4 regions of the Alteromonas sp. CyTr2 genome follow, and region 3 is predicted to be linked to each of the others. Evidence: predicted binding sites of a transcription regulator. Region 3 holds the regulator's gene; each other region holds the start of a gene.

Evidence for each region. Region 3 encodes sigma-54, which starts transcription at its own class of promoters, with help from an activator protein. Its sites were predicted from a motif close to GTTGGCACGNNNNTNGNNT; they were not measured.
Region 1: the regulator sigma-54 is predicted to act here: its motif matches at 2,588-2,606, upstream of QME20_RS00130 (formate/nitrite transporter family protein).
Region 2: the regulator sigma-54 is predicted to act here: its motif matches at 2,122-2,140, upstream of QME20_RS14060 (exopolysaccharide biosynthesis protein).
Region 4: the regulator sigma-54 is predicted to act here: its motif matches at 4,396-4,414, upstream of QME20_RS14000 (DUF1328 family protein).

What each region holds. Positions count from the first base shown of each region.
Region 1 is NZ_CAMZMZ010000001.1:22,382-28,428, forward strand. It holds gene QME20_RS00125 (protein phosphatase 2C domain-containing protein) at 1-1,353, opposite strand, end outside; gene QME20_RS00130 (formate/nitrite transporter family protein) at 1,480-2,328, opposite strand; gene QME20_RS00135 (DUF3488 and transglutaminase-like domain-containing protein) at 2,769-4,835, opposite strand; gene QME20_RS00140 (DUF58 domain-containing protein) at 4,832-5,965, opposite strand; gene QME20_RS00145 (MoxR family ATPase) at 6,002-6,047, opposite strand, start outside.
Region 2 is NZ_CAMZMZ010000027.1:28,202-34,248, reverse strand. It holds gene QME20_RS14070 (rhodanese-like domain-containing protein) at 42-392, shown strand; gene QME20_RS14065 (LysR family transcriptional regulator) at 449-1,372, shown strand; gene QME20_RS14060 (exopolysaccharide biosynthesis protein) at 1,381-1,986, opposite strand; gene QME20_RS14055 (sigma-54 dependent transcriptional regulator) at 2,533-3,864, shown strand; gene QME20_RS14050 (hypothetical protein) at 3,881-4,105, shown strand; gene QME20_RS14045 (sensor histidine kinase) at 4,110-5,624, shown strand; gene QME20_RS14040 (response regulator) at 5,614-6,047, shown strand, end outside.
Region 3 is NZ_CAMZMZ010000021.1:12,246-18,292, reverse strand. It holds gene mgtE (magnesium transporter) at 1-15, opposite strand, end outside; gene QME20_RS12140 (HPr family phosphocarrier protein) at 190-462, opposite strand; gene rapZ (RNase adapter RapZ) at 462-1,307, opposite strand; gene ptsN (PTS IIA-like nitrogen regulatory protein PtsN) at 1,392-1,835, opposite strand; gene hpf (ribosome hibernation promoting factor) at 1,849-2,136, opposite strand; gene QME20_RS12120 (RNA polymerase factor sigma-54) at 2,167-3,648, opposite strand; gene lptB (LPS export ABC transporter ATP-binding protein) at 3,722-4,447, opposite strand; gene lptA (lipopolysaccharide transport periplasmic protein LptA) at 4,450-5,004, opposite strand; gene lptC (LPS export ABC transporter periplasmic protein LptC) at 4,973-5,551, opposite strand; gene kdsC (3-deoxy-manno-octulosonate-8-phosphatase KdsC) at 5,548-6,047, opposite strand, start outside.
Region 4 is NZ_CAMZMZ010000027.1:17,468-23,514, forward strand. It holds gene QME20_RS13975 (zinc ribbon domain-containing protein) at 78-404, shown strand; gene QME20_RS13980 (DUF1315 family protein) at 405-698, shown strand; gene QME20_RS13985 (DUF349 domain-containing protein) at 688-3,630, shown strand; gene QME20_RS13990 (hypothetical protein) at 3,644-3,862, shown strand; gene QME20_RS13995 (hypothetical protein) at 3,944-4,138, opposite strand; gene QME20_RS14000 (DUF1328 family protein) at 4,177-4,353, opposite strand; gene QME20_RS14005 (DUF2490 domain-containing protein) at 4,601-5,278, opposite strand; gene QME20_RS14010 (hypothetical protein) at 5,413-6,047, opposite strand, start outside.

The DNA of each region.
Region 1 (6,047 bases), on a different contig from region 3:
CATTGCCTGTAAACCTTTACCAACCTGCTCGATTATATTCCTAACTTGCTCTAATGGCGGCGTAGGGTTATCAACAGCCCATTGAGCTAGCGTTTGACCTTGCACATATTCACTTACGCTGTAAAAAGCAGAAGGAGAGTACGGTAAACCCAAATCAGTAAACGTTGGGCTTTTAATAACGTGTGCCGAATTAATCCGTCTCGAAAACCAGCTCTCTATTAGGAACCCATTTATTATTTCTGGTGATAGGGTAAAATCGGTAGCCGGCGTTTTTACAACCACAGGGCTTTTTGTGTGCGTAGCTTCACAAGACGAACTGGTGGCAATAAAGACATGGCTTCGGGCCGACGTATAAAGCTGTCGTTCTAGCTTCAGCCCATCAACATCATCACCCGTTTTGAAGTTTGCGGCAGCAGAGTCTTCGCATACTTGTTCATCAGACTGCTGATTTGAGTAATGAATCGCAGCATCAGAAACCTCAGAATTGGTTATCAGTTGGTCGCCCAATGACCTATTAAGTACAGATGAATGGGGTGAAGTTGAAACGCCGGCATACGGTGGATGTATGTGATCGTTTAGGCCATCATGGCTAGCTACAAAAACCTTTACGAGAAGTAAGGTGAGGTTGTCATCGCTTCCTCTAGTAAATGCCTCATGTACTACCAACGCAGCTTGGTTTTCAGAAAGCGTATCGGCCTCACTGATTTTCATAAGAATGGTAGATAGCGAAACAAACTCATAAACGCCGTCGCTACTAATCGAAAACGTGCTCGATGAGTTGAGGGTGAGTGTTGTGTGGTCGATATCTATATGTGCTTGAACGCCTAATGCTTTAGTAAGATAACTCTGCGAAGGCTCACTTTCCGATACTTGACGATGAGGTTTTGTGAGTAAGACAGGCGACTGTGCGTTCTTAGAAATAGCCTGAATTTGACAATCTCCCACATGAAATACATCCATGTGATTGCCTGTTACCACCGCCACTGTTAACGTGCACACATAACCTTTTTCTGGTGTATAGCAGAAGGGACTTCTTTGCGTACGTGTGTAAAGCAGCGCGTTTATCTCTTTAATAATGGTTTCAGCGCGCATCTTAACCGACCATTGTTCCGGCGCCATATTAAACAGTTTGATAAACTGACTGGTAGCAAAGTCGCTAGCAACTTGGCTAACCGTACTGCTACTTACACCGTCGGCGATTACAAAAACGCTGCTTTGATTTGGGTTATCAGAAACATGAAAAGCGTATGCATCTTGGTTTATCGCTTTAACGCCGGCTGTAGAAAAAGCACTTACACTGAGCGTGTTGGCTGGTGGATTAATTGGGGCGTTTAACGCGGCTCGCTCATTCATGTTTAATTGCTTCTTACCTGCATATTTAATTATGAGCCCAATTAGTTATTTCCAAGGAAACGGATAACGCCATCATGACATGTCTTGTAGGGACAAGGCATGATGGCTTTAAGATAAGCGCCTTAATTAAATAGGCAGTGTTTGCGATGCAGCGGCTTTATCAACAGGGATAGTACGTTTGGGTAGCGTCTTAACGTGGGTGGTGTACAGGGTTAGTCCAGTAAAGGCGAGGCCACCAACAAGATTTCCAAGTGCAGTTGGGATCTCGTTCCAAATGAAGTAGTCCATAACCGAGAAGTCGCCGCCCATAATAAGGCCAAATGGGAAAAGGAACATGTTTACTACTGAGTGCTCAAAACCCATAAAGAAGAACAGCATGATTGGCATCCACATGGCTAGTACTTTTCCGCTAACGTGGGTTGAAATCATTGCACCCACTACGCCTAGCGACACCATCCAGTTGCACAACATGCCGCGAATAAAAATGGTGAACCAGCCTGCAACGCCGTGCTCTGCGTAGCCCAATGTACGAGCTTCGCCAATGCTGGCTACCTTAGTCGCGATGGCACCGCCATCCACGTTATACCCCATGGTAAAAATAAACGACATCATAAAGGCCACGGTTAATGCGCCACCAAAGTTACCTAAAAATACTAATCCCCAATTCCGTAGAATTTGTTTTGGCGTGACGCCAGGTCGCTGTGCAAGCCAAGCGAGTGGGGTAAGTACAAACACGCCGGTTAATAGGTCAAACCCCATAAGGTAGAGCATACAAAAGCCCACTGGGAATAACACTGCGCCAAGAAGAAACACGCCGGTTTGAATGGCAATGGTAACGGCAAAAACAGCGGCAAGGGCCAATATTGCACCTGCCATATAAGCGCGGATTAGAGTATCTCGTGTAGACATATAAATTTTGGCTTCGCCTGCATCTACCATCTTGGTTGCAAACTCAGCGGGGAGAAGATAAGCCATGGTTTCACCTCACGTTGTCGTTATTAATAAGTTGTCATCTGTGTGTTGGCGTTTACTGTTTCAATGCGTTCCAGAAGATCAAAAAAAGGCGTCCGCAGCGCTCTCGTAAGAAAGAACTGGGGACGCCTTTGTCCGAAACTCATGCATTGTGGTAGCTAACAAATAAACCGTCGATTATGTGTACGCCTTTGTACTCTAAAGCCCGTTGGCAACTAATACTTGTATAAGCGCCTTCGTACTTTTGTTATCCATTTTTACAAAGCTAAAAAAGTGCCAATAACCAAAATGTAAGTAAAAGTGTTACTTATTTATATTAAAAACAATAGCTTGTATAAATTCGAAACTGTGTTGATAGACGCTTGCGCCAAGGCAGTATTAATTAGTCTGCACTAAAAAGGGGGGAGTGTGAGTGTTTAAGGTGCAACCGGTTTAACCATTTCCTACTTTAATGCCTGTTTTAACATTTTTAACTGACGCCTCATGGTTGGATAAACTTTTGTCTCTTGTGTTCGGTGTGCGTATTTTTCGTGCTCAAATTGTTCACACAGAAGTGTTAGTGCCTTGGCAGCATCTTCGTTTATCAAAGGGTTAACTTCACTCATAAAGGCGGACAAGGTTTTATTCCCTCTTTCTTTTCCTGTTTTAGCTTCAACGCATTTTATTGCGTTTAGTAAAACTCTGTGTGAGGGCGATAGTGTGTTGCGATGCGTTTTGGGTAAAAAATAAAGTGCTAAAATAAGCCCAATTAGGCCAATGGCGGAAAGAAATACAACTCGCATTTTTTGCGGCGTTAGCGAGCCTAGTAATTCTTTAAGCATGTTGGTTTGCGCAGTATTGTCAAAGCCCAGTACCCATTTACTCCACGAGTAATCGAGCTGTTGAAACCAGATTTGTAGCGTTGAAAAAATAGCAGCGTTGCTAAGGTCGCCCAAAATACTGGCTTCACGAGACTCCCCAAGTTCTTCCAACGCACGTTCAAGCCCGAAGGTTAAGCGTGACGGTGCCACCATACTCGTTGGGTCGTGTCGAATCCATACACCATCAATAAATGCTTCCACCCACGCATGTGCATCGTACTGCCTTATTTGCAGCACATTGTCATTAAGTGCGCTTCCGCCTTGGTAGCCTGTCACCATTCTTGCCGGCACCCCTGCGGCGCGAAGCACATACACCATGGCGCCTGCGTAATGGGCACAAAAACCTGAGCGTTCTTCAAATAAAAAACGATCGATGGGGTCGGTAGGCATGGCGTTCGGCGATAGGGTGTAGCGGAAGCCACCTTGATTAAATTCACGCATTATTGCGCTAACTATTTGCTGTGCGCCTGAATATTGTTTGGCAAGCGTCTGTCCCCATGCCCTGGCTTGAGGGTTACCATTCATGGAAACCTGAAGGTTTAGTTGTGATTCAAAATTTCCTATTGCGCTAGTGATTTGCGCAGTTGGATAGTAGCGCAGATAAAACGCTTTCTTACTGGATATTGGGCTATTCGCCCTTAACGTAAAATCAAAAAGACTTCTTACGAAAATACTGTTCTCGCGGTTGTTGGGTGTCGAAGGCGCTAACGCAAACAGCCACGTTTGCTGAGTGGGTTCCACGATCAATTCATAACTTATCACTTGAGGCGTGTTTTCCTCGGCCAGAGCTGACAAGGGCGTTGGCTTGCCCATGTAAGCTAGCTGTTGCTCTGCCTGTTTGCGTTTGTCGCTAATAGACCAGGTTTTCCCGTCAAAATGTTCTAAGGTCATAGCGCGCCAATACCTGGACGGTGCAACAGGGATTGCTTCTGCGTTTTCAAATGTAGCGCTGAAAGCCAATTCAGAGGAACTCGCCAGTGACGCAATATCACCAGGCGTCACTGTGTCAGAAAGCCCGGTTTCAGTAGATTTTGACGTGGGCATCTGCCAAAGCGGAGGGAGTTGGGGAAGCAGTAAGAACAGTAGCAGCGCGATAGGGAAAGCTTGGACAATAAGCACGGTCACGAATTTAATGCTTTTTGATTTGGGTATTCCTGCACCGTGATAAATGGCAGTCGCAAATAGCAGCAGGGCCAGTATTCCTGTATAGCCAATCCACGCAAATACGCTTAGAGACGAAATAAATCCACAGCCGATTAAGAACAAACAGGTACATACAATTAAGTGAAAATCTCGTTTTTTCTCAACCAGCATGATTTTGAGCGCGCATGCGGCGGTCAATAGGTTGATCATGCTATCAAGCAATCCTACTGAAAAGCCGAACCACGATAATGCGAACACTACCAATATCGCCAGCAAGTTAACCGTGCGTGATGTCGGCAGACTATTTAACGCACTAAGGCCTGCGGCCCTCACTATCACAGCACATCCACCTAGCATAATTACCCATGTCATGAGCGGCGCGGTGAGAGTAAAAAGAATAAGAGAGAAAGCTATGCAGAGCATAAGCACAGCCACGGAGGTTGGTTGGCTAAACACGCTTTTAACAACGGTTAATTGCGTTAAACGGCTTAAGATAGCGGAGCTCATTTTATTGACCTCGCTCTTTCATTCTTTATGGAAGATATTGAGACCGTTTTATTTGAGGTTGAAGAAGCTTGTGATGAATGCGAATTCAAACAAGCAAGTGCACTAAGACATTCGTGCCTATGTTTTACCCCGTGAGCAGGGGCAATGTTAAGCCCTTTGTACTGTATTCCAAATACCCGGTCTGCGCCTGTCCAAGACAATGTTGCATAGGTAAGTGCCGACACGGCAGTTTCTACATCGATGTTTGAGGGAACTGAAAGTACAAAACTGTCGCTTTGCAAGGAGGTAAAGGATTTCGAAACCCAATTTCCGTTTTTCGCCACATGCTTCCATGATACGCGATTAAGCGGCTGTCCAACTTCATAATCGTTTAATGCATAGAAGTCTTCGTTACTTGTAAGATCGTTCACCTGACTGACGCTATCTGACTCATTAGAACTGGCAATCTTATTAATAGTGACCGGGCCTTCTTGAGGTTTTGCATAGACAGTAACCTGTTGATCAAAATCGAGGTGGGTCCAGCATTTGTATAATCCCAGCGGAAAATCGCATGCAATAGTTAGTCTGCCCAATGCAAAATGGCCCCGTGCTGGTATTTGAAGAGGCACGCTAAGGGTTTGCGTTTGTTTTGTATCCGCAGCTTCATTGTCGTTTAAAGAAAAGCTGTACGTCTGCTGATCCACCGAGGTGTCTTCATTACTTGCATGAACAGCGGTTTCCATGGGGCGTACTGTATTTAGCCACTTTATTGCTAATACACCATTGCAGGTTTTCACTGGTGCTGCCGCGTGAGGGATAACCTGAAGCTGCAATTCACCCTGTAAGTTACAGTGAAACGAACGTGGGGGAGCCGCTTTAAGCGCTAAACGCGCAAAGTTTTGGTGAGTATAAAATAGCGTTAATAGCATAATGCTTAAGCACAAATAGCTAAGCAGTAACATCAAGTTGTTTTGGTAGTTAGTGCCAAGTAAAAACAAACACAGCGATAAAGTTATAAAAGACCAACCGAATCCGCTGGGCAATATAAAAATACTGTTCAGGGTGAGGTGATGTTCGTGAGAAGCCGGAACTCGCCTGTCTAACCACTTCAATAGCCTGTGCTTAAGGTAATTTGATAGTGAAGTTAGCATTCTACGCACCTTTAGCGCTCCGGTAATTCATGAATGCTAGGCTGCCAGCGGGTCAATACTATCAAGTAATTTCTGGCTCAGT
Region 2 (6,047 bases), on a different contig from region 3:
ATTTTACTTATTTCAACTAAGTTTAGGCAAAAAGGAAAAATATGCTTATAGACATGAAGACTCGAATAGAAAACATAGACGTGAACTTACGCACTGTATCTGCGGAGCAAGCGGCCAGTGAGTGCCGAAACAATAGCGGTATACTGATTGATGTACGAGAGAGTGCCGAAGTTGCCAATCAGCCCGTACCTTCTGCGCTTCACATACCACGCGGCGTGCTCGAAATGAAGGCACTGGAACAGTTTAAAGATGCTTCAGCGCCACTTTATATTCACTGTGCGTCGGGCGTTCGAGCAAAACTAGCTGCAGAGCAACTTATAAAGATGGGCTATGAGAACGTTTCGGTTGTGACATGCCCTGTACCCACGATAAATCAAGCAAACCAGAAATGACTTCTTAACCACGCGTATGCTATAAGTAGCGTTAATTAAGAGTTTTAAGGCGCTGTATGCTGAAATCTACGTTAGAACAATGGCGAATGTTCAAAGCCGTCGTCGATGCAGGCGGCTTTAATCAAGCTGCTGCTGAAGTTCACAAAAGTCAATCGAGCGTTCACCACGCGGTTCAAAAGCTTGAAAACGCCATTGGAGTGTCATTGTTTGAGAATATTGGACGTAAAGTCCAGCTTTCGCCGCAAGGTGAACTTATGTATCGCCGTGCCTCTTTTTTGCTTAGCGAAGCGCACAAGCTCGAGGCCGTTGCCAATAGCCTTAAATCTGGCACAGAAACAACTTTACGCATAGCGGTAGATATTATTTTCCCGTCTGAATTGCTTTATAACGTGCTAGCGAAAGTTTCTGCTGAGTTCCCGCTCCTTCGTATCGAGATAGAAGAAACTGTACTCAGTGGCGCAAATTCACTTTTGAGCAATGGTAAAGTTGATTTAGGCATCTCTCCTTTCGCGTTTTCTAATGGCTTTAGCGAAGACTTGTGCGAAATTGAATTTGCAGCTGTCGCTCACGCCGACCATCCATTACACCAATTGGATAGAACGCTCACACTGGAAGACTTAAAAGCGTATCGTCAAATTGTGGTAAGGGATTCATCCGCGGAGCGTAAAGCTGATGTGGGCTGGTTAGGTGCAGAGCAGCGCTGGACCGTAAGCCACGTTAGAACGTCATTAGATATTATTGCTCAGGGGTTGGGTTTTGCGTGGCTGCCTATAGCAATAATTAAAGATGAGCTAGAAGACGGTACACTCGTTCCCCTTCCCCTCGATAATAATGCAGCGTTGCGTAAGGCGCTCCTTTATTTGTCTTTCGAAGACGGCGATACGTTGGGACCAGCTGCCCGTGCTTTTATTGGCGAGCTACGATATCAAACAATGAACCTTCCATCGTCAGATTTTATGCTCGATTCGTGTACTGAGTAGTTAGATCATCAACTTAGCGCGACTGCAAGGCGTTCAAACCCAAGTATAAAGCCAAATAGCGATAACGAAACACCAACTAACGCCACAGCACCGTCGTCTGTGGCCATGCCTATTGCCATAATAAAAACAGCAAAAGCGGGAATAAGCCCCATAAAGGGAATAAGCTCGAGTGGAATCATTACAAGTCCGCAACCCGCACAGCATAATGCGATGAATGATCTGAACACAGGCTGGCGCATGAAAAAACACCGAGGAACTAAAAAGCGGTCTACGCGTACTGCATACGGTTTAACCTTTTCGACAATGTAGCGAAGCTGATCGGCGTCACAGTTTAGTTGCTTCACTCTTTGCGGTAACCAAGGATGCCTACGACCGAGTAAAATTTGCAACGCGATGAGTAAAATCGTCCCACCCGCTAAAGATGGGATCCCAGGGATGGCCCCAATCGGTGTGCAAGCGATAAAAGATGGCAGCGCCAGCATTGGTCCAAAGCCCCTTTTCTCCATCACATCCCAAAACTCAGCAAACTCGAACTTATCTTGTCTTGCTCGCGGCTGCATTTTCCCCAACAACTCGTATAAGGTCATTGATCTTACAGCTGTTTTTCCCCACATCTTCAATTCCTTTGATATCACATTACCTGCGAACGTCGCGCTAATCAGACGGGCTTCTCGCCTAATTAATATACATTTCTCGCACCTAGTCGATTTGCCATAGTGAAATTGCAAGTAACTTTAGACAGTTAAATCGTGCGAAAAATATGCCATCGATTGCATGTGACGGTGTGTTAAAGACAGGAATACTTTTTGCAAATGCCCCTGATAAGTAAAATAAAATCACCTAATAAAACAAAAACAGATATAGACATTCTGTACTTTAGCGCGATGTGTACCGCTGATCGCAAAGAGTTGATAAATTAGAAGAAGGTAGCGCAACCGACTATCCCTGGCATCTAAGCAAATGTTCAAGGTTACCGGGTTGCTTGAGGCATTTAAATGTTTTCCGATGCGCTTACGCCTTATCGATTTAAACCAGCGTACAAATAAACTTTAAATATGCGCTTTAGCATTCAGCTATTAATAGCGTATGATAAAACTATAACATTGATTCTATTCCATATTTTTTCTGAATAGGAAACGAAAGAAGAGAGGGACATCCACGTGCTTACTGTACTTTTAGTTGATGACGACGCCGAGTTCACAGAAGTAGCTTGTACTATCATCGAATTTCTTGGCCACGAAGTACTTACCGCTGCCACACTCAAAGAAGCCCGCGATTGGTTAGAAAAAGAAACCTTTGACCATGTACTGCTTGATTTCATGCTACCCGATGGAAGCGGCGCACACTTGTTCAATGAATTAGATGCACTTCCTAAGCGCCCTCGCGTTACTTTGATAACGGGTCACCCTTCTGTGAAAAGCGTGATAAAGGGTCTGTGTGGCCCCACGGTCGACTACCTCGTTAAGCCAATTCAACGGGAGGAAATAGAGGCCGTATTAAGTCAAAAGCCAAAAGAAAAAGCACCTGCACAAGAAAAAATAGAGAAACATTTTGACTTGCTGATTGGTGAATCGCCAATTATGAAAGAGCTCTACAAGCTGATTTCTAGAGTGAGCAAAACCAGCGCTAACGTAATGCTGCTTGGTGAAAGCGGTGTAGGTAAAGAAGTGGTGGCTGCCGCAATTCATCGCGCTTCAGAAAGTGAAGGTCCCTATATTGCAACCAACTGTGGTGCATTCTCAAAAGAACTAATAGGTAGCGAACTTTTCGGTCACGAAAAAGGAGCATTTACCGGCGCTGTAGGTCGTAAAGAAGGTGTTTTCGAGCAAGCTGAGGGCGGCACGCTCTTTTTGGACGAAATTACAGAAATGCCCATTGATATGCAGCCCAACTTACTCCGCGTTTTAGAAAACAAGGTTGTTATTCGTGTGGGCGGAACGAAGACCATCCCGGTGAGCTGCCGCGTTGTATCTGCCACGAACCGAACAATGGAAGAGATTGCGCAAAGCAAAGTACTGCGCGAAGACATCTACTTCAGACTTGCGGTGTTCCCAATCACCATTCCTCCGCTACGTGAAAGAAAGGAAGATATTCCATTACTAGCAAAAACCTTTATTGCTGAATTCAATAAAGATAATGGCTCGCAATTTAAGTGGGAAGATAGTCAACTCGATACGTTACAAGCCTACGACTGGCCCGGTAACGTGCGTGAACTAAGACACTTTGTGCATCGCGCTGCCATTATGAGCGACCCTGAAAAGAGTGAGATTGAATTACCAAAAACCATTGAGTCGCCTTTCGCTCAAAAGCAGAGCACGACACCGGCACTCCAAGCCGGTAGAACCATTGAAGACGTGGAAAAAGAGCTAATTTATGCCACGTTGGAAAAAGTGAATGGCAATAAGACCACCGCAGCAGAAATGCTGGGAATTAGTACAAAAACGCTTTACAACCGTCTTCATGCATATGGTGACTTAAGTAAAGACGACTAAGTAAGAGGTATTCGGCATGACTAGCGAAGAATTTTCTCGACTAAGTGTTTATGTGCATGATGCACGCAAACCATTAAACAGAATATCAATGCAGGCTGAGCTAGTAAAAATGGCATTAAACGGTGACGTTCCACCTGAAAAGGCATTGGTGGCGTTGGATAAAATAATAAGCAGTGCTAAAGACTGCAGCCATACTCTTGCTGAAATGACATCAGAGTTAAGTGGCAATGTTTCGGATTAAGTAAATGATTACTAAAGTATTGTCTTCACTATACAGTTGGATAATTTTAGTTGTTCTGGTCATTATTGTAATAACTGCTAATTCATTTTACGTAGTTAGTACATTGAATGACCTTTCTGCTCTGGAAGCGCGGCTGTTCACTACGAACCGTGTTATCAATGCAGTTAACCGCCTTCACGTTGCTGTACTTCGCGTGGAGTCTGGTCAGCGCGGCTATATGCTAACTGGCGATGAAGAATATCTTACCGACTACACCGAAACGTTAAGCGTAGTCGGCGAATTAATGGATGAGGTAGAAGTAAGCTCCTTCTCTTCAGATATTAACGACCAGTCCATCCGCATCGAAGAACTTTTGTCTTTAACCAAAGCTAAAATCAATGAAGTCATTGAAATAGTTGAGCTGTATAAAGAAGGAAAAGAGCAACAAGCTGTCATTTTAGTGAATAGCGATAAGGGTATAAAACTCTACAAACAGTTTGAAACCTTATTTAGAGAAATCGACGGTTCAGAACGAGATATGCAAGGCACGCATTTAGCCAACTTAATGAGCCTAAGAAGGGACTCTGTTAATACGCTGATCATTTCCTCTGCAACGACTCTGCTACTGATTATTACGGTATTTTTGTTGCTCAAAATAAATTCCCGTGAGCATGAGAAATACCAAGCTGACCTAGAGTCTGTTAACGAAGATCTAGAATCTCGGATAGCAGATAGAACGCAAGAGTTAAGTGTTTATTCAGACGAATTAGCACGAAGTAATAGAGAGTTGGAAGATTTTGCCTTTGTGGCGTCACACGATCTGCAAGAACCATTAAGAAAAATTCGGGCATTTGGTAACCGCTTAGAATCGGGTTACAACGATGTGATAGACGAACGTGGCAAAGATTATCTTGCGCGCATGCTCAATGCAGCAGAGCGGATGTCCATGCTTATTTCAGATCTTCTCGCCTTTTCTCGCGTTTCCACACGAGGTAAAGAGTTTGACGACGTTAATCTAGGCACCGTAGTGGATAGCATCATGGGCGATTTGGAAATCGCTATCGATGAAAAGTCTGCGCAAATACATGTTAGCGATTTGCCGACTATTCGCGGTGACAAATCGCAATTAGAGCAGCTGTTTTTAAACTTAGTGTCTAACGCACTGAAATTTCAGAGCGAGGGAGTGAGACCTGAAGTAACGATATCTGCAAGAGACGCGACGGAAGAAGAAACGAAAGACATTCTGCTTGCTGAAGAATACGACTGGACAAAAATAACCGTATCAGACAACGGTATAGGGTTCGAGCAATCGTTTGCTGAAAAAATATTTGCCCCTTTCCAACGCCTTCACGGTAGAAGTGAATACAAAGGTACGGGTATTGGGCTTGCCGTTTGTCGTCGTATTGTAGAACGGCACAACGGTCAAATAACCGCAGTTAGTTCTCCCGGAAAAGGGGCAACGTTCTCGATAATAATACCCAAAAATAGTGAACCGTTTGGTTCTAACAACAATAATGGAGAAACACACAATGACGCGTAAACAAACTCAGCCTATCAATATTCTTATGGCGGACGATGACGAAGACGACCGCTTACTTACGGTTGACGCGCTCAATGAAAGCCGCGTTCTAAACAATCTGTTTTGTGTTGAAGATGGCGTTGAATTATTAGAGTTTCTTCGTCATGAAGGTAAATATACAGATCCTGCTTCGGCACCGCGACCTAGTCTTATTTTACTAGATTTAAACATGCCAAGAAAAGACGGTAGAGAGGCGCTGCAAGAACTGAAAAACGACCCCAAGCTTCGCAGTATCCCAGTGGTAATTCTCACAACCTCTAAAGAGGAGGAAGATATGCTACGCGGTTATGATCTAGGTTGCGCATCTTACATTACAAAACCAGTGAACTTTGAAGGATTGGTTGAACTAATGCGCGCGCTCGGACGTTACTGGATAGAGTTCGT
Region 3 (6,047 bases):
AAGCGCTTCTGCCATAAGGCGTTATTCCTACAAGCTAAAAGATGAACAATGCAGGCCATTGAGCCTAAGTGGGCGTAGAATATCGCAATTATGATGAGTCTGTCATGATAATTGCGTAGGTTTTGCGCAGGATTTTAAGATAACTGCGCTAAGTGTTGATTAATTCGTCAACGAATAGGGCGGGGATGACTATTCGTCTTCGTTGAACCTACCCTCAATAAGCTCTTCAATGGCAGCAAGGGCATCAACGGCATCATTCCCATCCACTATCACATCAACCTGTTCACCTTGATGGCTTTCAAGCATCATTAATCCCAATACACTGCTTGCGTCTGCTTCTTTATCGCCTTTTTTCAAAATGATCTTTGCGTCGAACTGATTAGCAAGTTTAACTAGTTGGGTCGCCGCTCTTGCATGCAACCCTAACTTATTGACGATAGTTAGCGTTTTTTGAATAGTCATTACTGATTCAGCTCTCTATGGCGAATTTGTACATCAGGGTGTATTTCACTGAAGGTTTTCGACAGGGTCTGTGCGATATAAACCGAACGGTGTTGGCCACCAGTACAGCCAATTGCTACGGTTACGTAACTTCTGTTATTGCGCTCTAAATGAGGCAGCCATGTCGTTATTAAATTCTGAATTTGCCAAATGAACTTGGTCACTACAGGCTGCGACCCCAAAAATACTTCTACTGGTGCGTCTAATCCGGTCAGATGTTTAAGGTCGGGCTCCCAATGGGGGTTAGGTAAAAAGCGCGCGTCAAAAACGTAATCCGCATCTTTAGGGATACCGTGCTTAAAGCCGAAAGATTCAAAAACAAGCACAAGGCGTGAGCTCTTCTTACCCAGAATGCGCTCTCGAATCAATTCAGCCAATTGGTGAATGGTCAGCTTATCGGTATCTAAGTATAAATCTGCTCGTTCTGCGATAGGTGCAAGTAGGGCAGATTCAGCTTTAATCGCCTCAGATAAGGATTTATTGAGCTTAGCAAGGGGATGAAGGCGTCGGGTTTCGCTAAAGCGCTTAACCAATACGTCATCGCTTGCATCAATGTAAACGATGGTCATCGACCACGAAGAAGGCAGGTAGTCTAGTATTTCTACCAAATCGTCAGGATTCTTAGGCAAGTTTCGAACATCAATACTTACCGCTACCTGATCATACTCATCAACAACAGTATGAGTTAGTGTGGGAAGCAAGTTTACCGGGATATTATCAACACAGTAATAACCTAAATCTTCCAATGCGCGAAGTGCGACAGATTTACCAGAACCCGAACGACCACTGATTATGATCAGCTTCACCTAATTTCTCCCTAATACTCTGGTTTTATCGCATACACGTTGTCGAATTACGCGCCTAACTATCAATACTTAGGCGCACAATGATTAATTTAATGCAGAAAGAATTTCGTCGCTTGTCGTTGCGCGACGTATTGCTTTAATCGTTTCTTTGTCGCTTAGTTTGCCAGCCACGGTGGCTAGCGTTTGTAGGTGTCCTTCGGTTTGCTCCTCGGGAACGAGTAGCGCAAAAAAGATGTCTACGGGCTTTTCATCAAGGGCGTCAAAGTCGATAGCTGGCGTGCTGGTTACAACAATTGCTATCACTTTCTCAAGACCCGCTAAACGGCCGTGGGGCAGGGCGATACCATTGCCTATGCCTGTACTACCCATGCGTTCTCGAGCCATTAAACTGTTGAGTACTGTCGCCTGATCGATGTTCTCGTTTTGCTTGGCGGCAATATCAGCGATGATCTCAAGAATTCGCTTTTTACTATTACACTGAACCGCACACTCGGTGCGGTCCAGACTTACGATGGCTTGTATATCCATGCTTTATTAACTACTAATGTTTTTTCAGTTTTTCCTTATGCTTGATTACCTGCCGGTCGAGTTTATCAACCATGCTGTCAATCGCCGCATACATGTCGGTATTTTCTGAGGATGCGAATACTTCAGCGCCACTTAAATGAACGGTCGCTTCGGCTTTTTGATTTAATTTTTCAACGTTCAGGATGACATGCACATTAGAAATGTGATCAAAGTGACGTTCAAGTTTGCTGAACTTCGTATCGACATAATTACGCAAAGAGTCGGTGATTTCGACATGATGACCAGTAAGGTTGATTTGCATATTTCGTCTTCCTTATATTATTAAGCCCGTTTAAATAAGGCTCTTGCGTTGGTTCGACGGCGGGATCGACAACGATTCCCGGTACTTTGCTATTGTTCGCCGGGCAACTTTAATGCCTTGTTCGGCCAACAATGAAGCAATCTTGCTATCACTTAGCGGCTTGCTAGGCTTTTCAGCAGCCACTAATTTCTTGATCAATGCACGAATCGCTGTAGATGAACATTCACCACCAGACTCAGTTGCAACGTGGCTAGAGAAGAAATACTTCAATTCGAAAATTCCACGTGGCGTATGCATATACTTTTGCGTTGTCACACGCGAAATAGTCGATTCGTGCATATCTACCATTTCTGCGACATCATTTAGCACCATTGGTTTCATCATTTCCGGGCCGTGCTCAAAAAAGCCCATTTGTTGCTGCACAATGCAGTTTGCAACCTTCATCAAGGTTTCGTTACGAGATTCAAGGCTCTTAATGAACCACTTGGCCTCTTGCATATGTGAGCGGATGAATTGTGAGTCGCTACTATTCTTGGCACGGCGACTCATTGCAGCGTACTGTTGGTTTACGCTTAATTTAGGCAGACTGTCGGGGTTCAGCTCAACCACCCAACGGCCATTTTTCTTGGTTACTGAGACATCAGGAATAACATACTCAGGCTCTTTAGTAACTAAAGCACTACCTGGGCGAGGATTCAAGGTTTGAAGTAAACGCATTGCTTCGCGTAGCTGATCTTCTTTTAATCGGCTTTTACGCATTAGGGTGCGATAGTCTTTGCTGCTCAGTAAGTCAGAGTACTCTTCAATCAGTTGTTTCGCTTCAGCAAGCCACGGCGTGTCTTCTGAAAACTGACGCAATTGCACCATAAGGCACTCTTGCGGAGAGCGAGAACCTGAACCAATGGGATCAAACATTTGAATGCGTTTAAGAACACATTCAACTTCGTCCATTTCTATCGGCTCTTCCATTTCATCGTCGTTAACTGCTTCTAAAATATCGTCTAGCGTAACGGTTAAATAACCTGACTCGTCAATAGAGTCGATGATTGCTGTAGCGATTGCGCGATCGGTATCCGAGAAATGGGTAAGGCGCATTTGCCAAAGAAGGTGCTCTTGAATATCTTCAGTAGTCTCACCTTGGAAGATTTGCTCGTCGTCATTGGATGGACCCGGAGCAGGCGAAGATGAAGCAGAGTAGTATTCGTCCCATGTGCTGTCGATTGGCAGCTCATCGGGAAGATCGTTTTTCTCAAGTGCATCGCCGGCTTCTAGTGTGTCACTAGATGCAGAAGCAGTGGCCTCAGAGCCGCTGTCATCGTTGTCGATATTGTTCTTTTCTAGTTGCGGCTCGTCGTTACCTTCTTCAACTTCTAATAGCGGATTAGAATCGAGCGCTTCTTGGATCTCTTGTTGAAGATCAAGTGTAGAAAGCTGCAGCAGTTTAATGGCCTGCTGAAGCTGAGGTGTCATGGTAAGTTGTTGGCTAAATTTTAGCTGTAAAGATGGTTTCATCTACGTCTTATTTAAATGCTCTAAATTGAATATACCAGAGCGAAACTGAAAAATGACAATTCGGTTACATTAACTATAGCCTGAATTGTTCGCCTAGGTATACATCCCTTACTTTTTGATTACTTAAAACCTGTTCCGCCGTTCCTTGCGCAATAAGCTCGCCATGACTCACAATGTACGCCTTTTCACAAACATCCAATGTCTCTCGTACGTTATGGTCCGTGATAAGGATTCCAATCCCCCTATCGCGAAGATGTTGTATTATCTTCTTTATATCATTAACTGATATTGGATCAACACCAGCAAATGGTTCGTCTAACAAAATAAATTGCGGTTTTGCTGCCAGAGCGCGGGCAATCTCAACGCGACGGCGTTCGCCCCCTGACAAACTCATCCCAGTACTATTACGTATATGGTTAATATTAAATTCATCAAGTAGCGCATCAGCTTCTTCTTCTTGCTGTTGTGAATTTAAATCTTTACGGGTTTGCAAAATGGCCATGATATTTTCATGCACTGTGAGCTTTCTGAAAATAGATGCTTCCTGCGGTAGGTAGCCAATTCCGCGGCGTGCGCGCTCGTGCATGGGCTGATGAGTTAGCTCATTGTCGTCGATTTCAATCTTGCCTTTATCCAGATTCACTAAACCAACAATCATGTAAAATGTGGTGGTCTTACCAGCGCCATTTGGGCCAAGAAGACCGACAATTTGACCCGTTGAGACAGACAGGCTTACATCTCGTACAACCTGTCTTGACTTGTAAGCCTTAGCAAGATTTTTAGCGCTCAAAGTTGCCATTGCTATTCATTGCCCTCGTTGTCTTTTTTGTCTTTCTTAGACGAAGTTTTGCGAATGGTCTCAGGTGTGAATACTGTGGTCACTCGACCCTCACCATCCTTACCTGCGCCGCCAGTCGCTAGCAATTGCTCGGTAATCATATCGAACGTGATGTTGTCACCCTGTACTTTACTGGTGTCTTGTTTCAACTCTGCGTTTCCAGCAAGAGAAATCGTTCGGTTCACCACTTCATAGCGTATTTCATTAGCTTTTGCCGAAACTGGCGTGCCGTCTTCCAATTGCTGGGAATAGCTTGCAGGCTTTCCTCTAGCAATAAATATTTCACGACCACCACCGTCAGTGGCAATTACTTCCACTTCGTCAGCTTCAATAACCAAAGAGCCTTGAGTTATGAGTACGTCGTCTTTGTACAACGCGGTTTTATTTTTACCGTCGATAAACTGGGTGTTCGAGCCTATTTTTATGGGCTGCGAAAAATCATCTTCACTGGCGTGTACCGCACCGCTAGCGATGGCAAGCAATAAACTAGTTGCTAGGGGAATAAGTGGTTTGTACATGATCTAAAAGCTCGTATTCTTGTGTGCGTAAATTCGCGTTAAACCCATTACTTAAAATGACATATTGGGTGCCCAGTATTTCAACGGGTTGGTCAGATGTCATTTGCTTGGTTTCTAAATTAATTTGAATGTACTCGGTCGATATACTTCTGACAAAGTCATCGCCAGTTTGGTTCTCAATATTAACTTGGTTTTCCAGCTGGATTAGCTCGTTATTGTATAGTGTACCTTCATCAGCGGTTACCACCCATGGTGATGACGCGTTTTCTGTATAAAGGGTGTATTTAGGTTGCTGAAACAATACAAAGCCAAGCTGGTCGTAATGCTCCATCGACTCTGCAAATACTTTGTGATTTAACTCACCGTCTTGATTGTACAGCGTAGTGGTTAGATTTTTTGCTTTGTAGGCGGGCTTTAGCGCATCGTTTTCACGATTCCCCTGCGTTTCAGGCTGCTCTTCCATCCACGTAGGGATGTACATCAGCATCGCCAGAATAAATAGCGCCGATATACTTAATCCTAAGCGATTAAAGCCAAACAGGCTCATACACTAGCTCCAAAAATCTCATTTGTTACCCCTTTGGCCTGCAAAATGGTATCCGATATTTCTCGGACCGCGCCAAACCCACCGGGAAGGGTCGTAATCCAGTTTGCTTGTTTTGCTACGTAAGGATGGGCATCGGCAACCGCAATTTTAACCGCAACGTGCTTGTACATACCCGTATCTGGCATGTCATCACCTACCGCAGCCACTTCGTCAGTGTTTAACTCAAGGCGTTTCATCAGGTCACTAAGCGCGTCTGCTTTATTCTCTTCGCCTTGAATTATATGTGCAACATTCAGTGCCTTCATTCTATTTTCAACAATGGCAGAGCGACGTCCAGTAATAACCGCGACATTCACTCCATTGCTCACTAGCGCTTTTACACCATATCCATCACGGGTATGGAATGCTTTAAGTTCTTCACCGTCGTTACCTAAGTAAATTCGGCCATCTGAGAACACACCATCAACGTCACATACCAGCAACTTTATCTTGGCTA
Region 4 (6,047 bases), on a different contig from region 3:
CATCCGCGTATAAATGCGTCTTCGCTCAATAGCGAGTTGCGCATTTCCATTTCGCACCCAATAAACAGGAGCAACATATGGCATTAGTTGACTGTCCTTCGTGTAACAAAAAAACGTCTGACAAAGCGAAGACGTGTCCTCACTGTGACTTTAAAATCGGTGATGCGACCTCTGAAGATATAGAGCGCAAACAAAGCTTACAAAGATTTAAAAAGTTAGCCAGTATCCAGAACCAATCCCTTCTTGCTATGCTGATATTCGTTGCGAGTTTTGGCTTCATGTATTGGGGCGGAACACGCCCAGGTGATTTGCAACATAATTTAGCTATTTTGGGCGCAGTGGTTGGCTTTGTTTGGTACTTAGTAAACCGCGCGCGTATTGTTTACATAAAGCGTTTTTCCTAAATGAATATAGAAGCACTTTTAGCCAGCATGACGCCGGAGATTTACGAGCGTCTGCGTCAGGCTGTTGAAACAGGTAAGTGGCCAGATGGCACGCCTTTAAACGAAGAGCAAAAAGCAAGCAGTATGCAGGTTGTTATGCTGTATCAAGCAAAAATAGAAAAGTCCTCTGAGCATATGACAGTAGGTGAAAGCGGCGAAATTGTACATAAAAGTAAAGCCGACTTTAAACGCTCGTTACGCGATGAGCAGGATGATAATAATACAATAGCGCGGTTTAAACAGGATGATATTTAGTCGTATATTTGCGCCTTCACACCAAAGCCCAAAGCCTGAAAAACGGATGCAGGCAATCGAGAGTCTTTCTCCCGACAAGGCACAGGAAAAAACAATTCTTCACGAACTGGCATTTAATGACGAAGATGCAAATGTCAGTTTAGCAGCACTCGAAAAGCTTAATAGCTTTGTGCTGTGGCTTAAAATGTCACAAATTGCCAAGCAGTCTCGCGTTAAAAAAGCGGCGGAGAAAAAGGTAAACGCCGCTTTGTTAGGCGAGGGGGATGTCACACTCTCCCGCCAAGAGATATTCTCTTTTTTAACTGAAACAGCCAACGCCGATTTGGTAGTGCAGTTAGTACCGCAAATGTTGAAGAAAGAGCCTACGCTCTTACAAGATGATGCGCTAGCTAACGCGCTAATTGAAAAAGTAGCGAAGCCATCTTTCACCCAGTTTGTTTTTTTAGAAGGCGCAAGTCCCCAACTGCAGACTCAACTAGTCAACGCACATTCAGACGTATCAGATCTGCAAAAGCTTGCTAAGAAAGTGTCAGATGATGCGCTTGTTACGCAAATTAATGCGCGGATAGATGCTATCAAAGAGGCTGCAAAGCGCCCAGTGGAGCTTAAAAAGCAGCTCACTTTGGGACTTTCAAAATATCAGGCTTTGCTCGACAAATCAGATGTAGAAACCATTGATGAAAAGCGCAATGAGCTTGAGAGCGAATTGACAGGGCTGTTTGCTCAAATTGACTTACTCACTTCAGAAGAACGCGTTGATTATGAAGAAAAGCGTGCGCGTATTGGTGAGCAGCTCGAGCGATATTTAAGCCGTATCCGCCCAGCATGGGAAGAGAAGCAACAAGCGTCGCAACGTGCTAATACCAGAGCATTGTGCGAACAGCAGCTTACTTATGCCAAGGAGCAGGTAGCTTGGTTGTACAATAACAGGCTTTGTGAAGCGACGCTTGCTGATGTTGCTACGGTTAATGAAAGCGTGCGCGGTGTTGAAGCAACGCTCGAACAGCTAGCGCGTCTCGATGATGAATCTGCAACTGATAAGCGAATTACACAGATTAAGCGCTCTGTCGACGAACTAAACGAGCAGCTTGATCGCTTCTCTATGCAGCAGCAATACGGCCAAAAGCTACTGATAAAACTTCAGGCGCTCGAAGACATTGCCGCTAAGATCGTTTCGGCAAGCGATAGCGAGTCGGGTAAAGATACCCGTGATGTGAGCGTTGAAGAAGCTAGCGCATCGACTGAGGATTTGAGTCAGGTAAATGGTGGCGACGCATTACAAAGCAGTAGTGTAGTGGCTCTTAAAGCGGAGTTTGACGAAGCACGTCAAGCGTATAAAGCGCTTAGTCGCGAAATCGATGCCATTCCTAAGGCGTTGTCTAAACGTTTCAACGCAGCGACAAGCACTGTAAATGCCAAAGAGCGTGCTCAAAAATCCAAAGAAAATGAGCAAGTAAAACACATTAGAAAGCACATTAGCGTTATCGATAACTTAATTGCTCAGGGTAAATTCCGCGTTGCTATTTCAAAATTTGCAAAGCTTCAGGAAAGTTATGCTGCGCTTCCTGGTTCAGCGAAAAAGTATGTAGAGAAGCGTTTTGAAAAGACCGCTGGTGATGTGTCGCGCTTAGAAGGATGGCAGGATTACCTTGCTGCGCCGCGCAAACCCGCTCTTGTAGAAGAAGCAAAAGCGTTAGCCAGCGCTGATGCAGAAAATATTAAGCAAAGAAGTGAGGCCATTAAGTATCTGCGTAAGCAATGGTTATCACTAACACCGTCATCGTCAACGAGTGAAGAAAGTAGTGATGACGCGTTGTTACAGCAGCAATTCGATGATGCACTTGAAAAGGCCTTCGAGCCTTGTAGAGCGCATTACGCGAAGTTAGATGCACAGCGGGCTGCTGCGCGTGAACAGCGTATGTCGATTATCGCTACCGTTAAGGCAATGGACATTAACATGCCGGAAGCCGAGTTAGTGAAAGTTTTCGATAGAGTGTCTAAACAGTGGCACGCTGCAGGTCAGGTTGAACGTGAAATTTATGAACAGCTGAAGCAAGAATGGAAGGCGGTATCATCGCCCATTCAGGCTAAAGTAAATCAATGGCAAAGTGACAACCAAGCCCAAAAGCGTGCGTTAGTCACCCAAGCTTGTCAACTTGCTATGGAAGAAGATGTCGCTGGCGCTGCCGACAAGGCTCAGCAATTGCAAAGCCAATGGAAGCAGGTAGGCCATGCAGGTAAACGTGAAGAGAGTAAGTTGTGGGCAGAATTTAAGGCTGCCAATGACACCGTATTTGAACGTTTAAAAGCCGAGCGGAAAGTACAGAATAATGCATTTAACGCGTTAGTAGATTCGCTACTCAAGCAAGTGGAAGCTGTTGACATCAACAGCGATGATGCAACGTTCAGTCAATCAATAAGCGACGTTCGCGCTCAGTTAACCGACTTGCCTAAAGCGCAACGTACGAAAGTAGATAAAAAGATTGATTCACTTGAAAGTAAGCGCGCGGCGCAAGCGAAAAATGCACAATCTCAAGCCCGATTGGCGCGAGCTCAGGCTCTGATTTCTTTACTACAGCTAAGTGTAGGTGAGGGAAGTGGTGATGAGCAATCTCTAGCGGAAACGTTAGGGAAGCGTTGGTCAAGCGTATTGGGTCAGTCAACTGGAAATAAAACAACTCAGCACGATAGACAATGGTTGACGGTAGCATTAGAAGTCGCAACTGGTATGCCAAGCCCAGATGCAGACGCATCTATACGCTCTAGCGTACAGCTACAAATGATGACATCTAAGTTGGAACAAGGCGAAGCGGCAACAGCTCCCGACATTCTTGCTGACTGGTTATCATACGACTCGATAAGCGAAGAAGATAACCATTTGCTGCAACGAGTTGTTTCAGTTATTGATACTCATCCTGAAATTGTTGCTTAAACGGAAAGCCTAAATGGAAAACAGTGTTGAGTTTCAATTTGAAACAGAAATGTCTGCCTATCGCTTTTTGAATACCGTGAAGCATATTGACGCAGAAGGGTTAAGAGTGAAGTTCGGGCGTACGGATCATCACGTGAGTGTAAAATACCGTTACGGCGTAGGTGAATTTGATTCGACGCTATCTACACTAGACGATCTTGCTCGTGAGTTAGGTGGTGAAGAAGTGTCTTAACTAACCATAGGTCAAACCACGTCGACTGTAAATACAAAAAGGGCCAGACAATTGTCTGGCCCTTTTTTGATAAAAACGTGATTAACAGTCTTTATCTTCAGCGTCTACGCCTTCTTTCACATCTTCACAAGCGTCTTCAACGGCATTACCTGCATCGGTAACAATTTCGTCTAGCTCTTCGCCTGCGTCTTCCGCTTCACCGTCACCGCAAGCTGCTAGTGATAGTGCAAATGCTGATGCTACTAGTACCTTTGATAAGTTTTTAAATGAAAACATATCCTTACTCCTTTTTCCTATTAAAATACTTCTAACTCTTAGGCTCTTGGTGCTCTACCACGTAACGCATTTGCGATAAGTGAGATTACGAGCAACGCGATAAACACAAAGAAAAGAAACTGTGCGATACCTGTTGCTGCACCTGCGATGCCTCCAAAACCAAAAACTGCTGCAATAATGGCGATGATAAAAAATGTGATTGCCCAACCTAACATAACTAAATCCTCGTATTGCTTCCGTTACTTTCACTTTAACTAATGCTATCTTTGTGCCTGTTTTTTTAAGTTATTGAAATATATTGATATAATTTAATTTTTCTCTGGTTGTCAGGCCGTATCTGCAGGCAATTAACGTCACGATTACACGTACGAATGCATTTTTTACATGATTGAGTAAGGCCCTAGTCACCCAACTTTACTCTTTGTGTGTTAAGGGCCTTTGGCTGGAGTTATTTTTTGATTCTTACCAGCTTCCGAAGAATGTGAGAGCAAGGTTGTGGTTTGTTATGGCGTCTGAATTGGCGCCTGGCGACGCAATATGATTATGTAAGTATCCCATCTCGACGCGCCATTTCTTGTTGAGGTGATAGGCCGGTCCCACGTAAAGTCTATTTTGATCAAACCCGCTATTTTGGCCCCAGTCTGTGTCGTTCAAACCCCAAAATACCTCGTCCCACACGACCATTGACCATTGCTCATTTAAAGGTTTCGACCACCGTATAAATTTTCTAAACCGATAGCCTGTATCACCGCCTTCATCGCTCCTGAATCGCTGCTCCAAACGACTTCTACCTGAAATGGTACCGCCCATAAATTTGCTTAATGAATACGTGGCTTGCTGCCACACCCTGTCTTCTTCAATTGAACCGTTGTCTGAGTCTATCGTTACTCTTGCAACACCCAGCCACAAGGTCGTATCGCTTGAAAGTTTGTAGCCGACACCGGGACGAACGATAGAAACGCCTAGGCGAGATGCGTCGTCTTTAAAGCGTAAATGACCGTCAAACCAAAATTGCCATTTACCTTTATCATCGGCATCTCCAGTGAGTGCGAGGGCGTTCCAAGATTGAAAATCTGACTCGGCGTGTGACTTAACGCCGGCTGTCATCGCCATCACAAGTAGTAAGACGCAACGCGTCATAATTCGTTTTGCGCACATAGTTTTTCTCGTTGAAAATAAAAAAGAGGCAAAGCGAAAGGGAAGGGACGCCTTGCCTGCAAAGGGAGAGTGTTTCGCCCCTCACACTTCCTAAGAATGGAGGGGCAATGGCCTATTTAGTTACCGTTTGGGTTGTAAGGTAACGAAGATTGGTGAGCAACAATACGCAGGTCGCCGTCGCTATCTTTGACATAGGCAAAAGTGTATTCCACCTTCGTTTCGCCACCTTTTGTATCGGTAAAGAAGTAGTTGCCCATCGCCACGGCCATGCGACAGCTGTTGTTGATAATACCCACATTATCGAATTTCACATTTGTGTATGGCTTTATAGCAAAGCCTTTGTCCTCTTCGTAAGCGTCATTACCACCAACAAAGTATGAAAGCGCAGCATCGAAGCTTGAACGGAACTGGTCGTTAGCTGCAAGCGTTGGTTTAAACAGTACGCTGCTTAAATCGTAACCATACATAGCTTGGATGAAATCTGCGGCTTCGCCAGAGTAATCACCATCATTGCTAAATACTGCACCAATTCGCACTATGCCGTCACCCCACATCTTTTGTGCCGTTACCACTTCTCGCTCAGTAATACATTCGTCGGAATAAAGTAATGCGTTGTCGAGTGCTTTAGCTTTTAACGCCGGAACATTCGAACTAGCTGAATGCTCCATCTGCGGTTTTGCCACTGCACTGCAACCAGTCACCAACATTACTGTAGCTGCTACAAGGGTAGTTTTTGTCATTAACGTGCTTA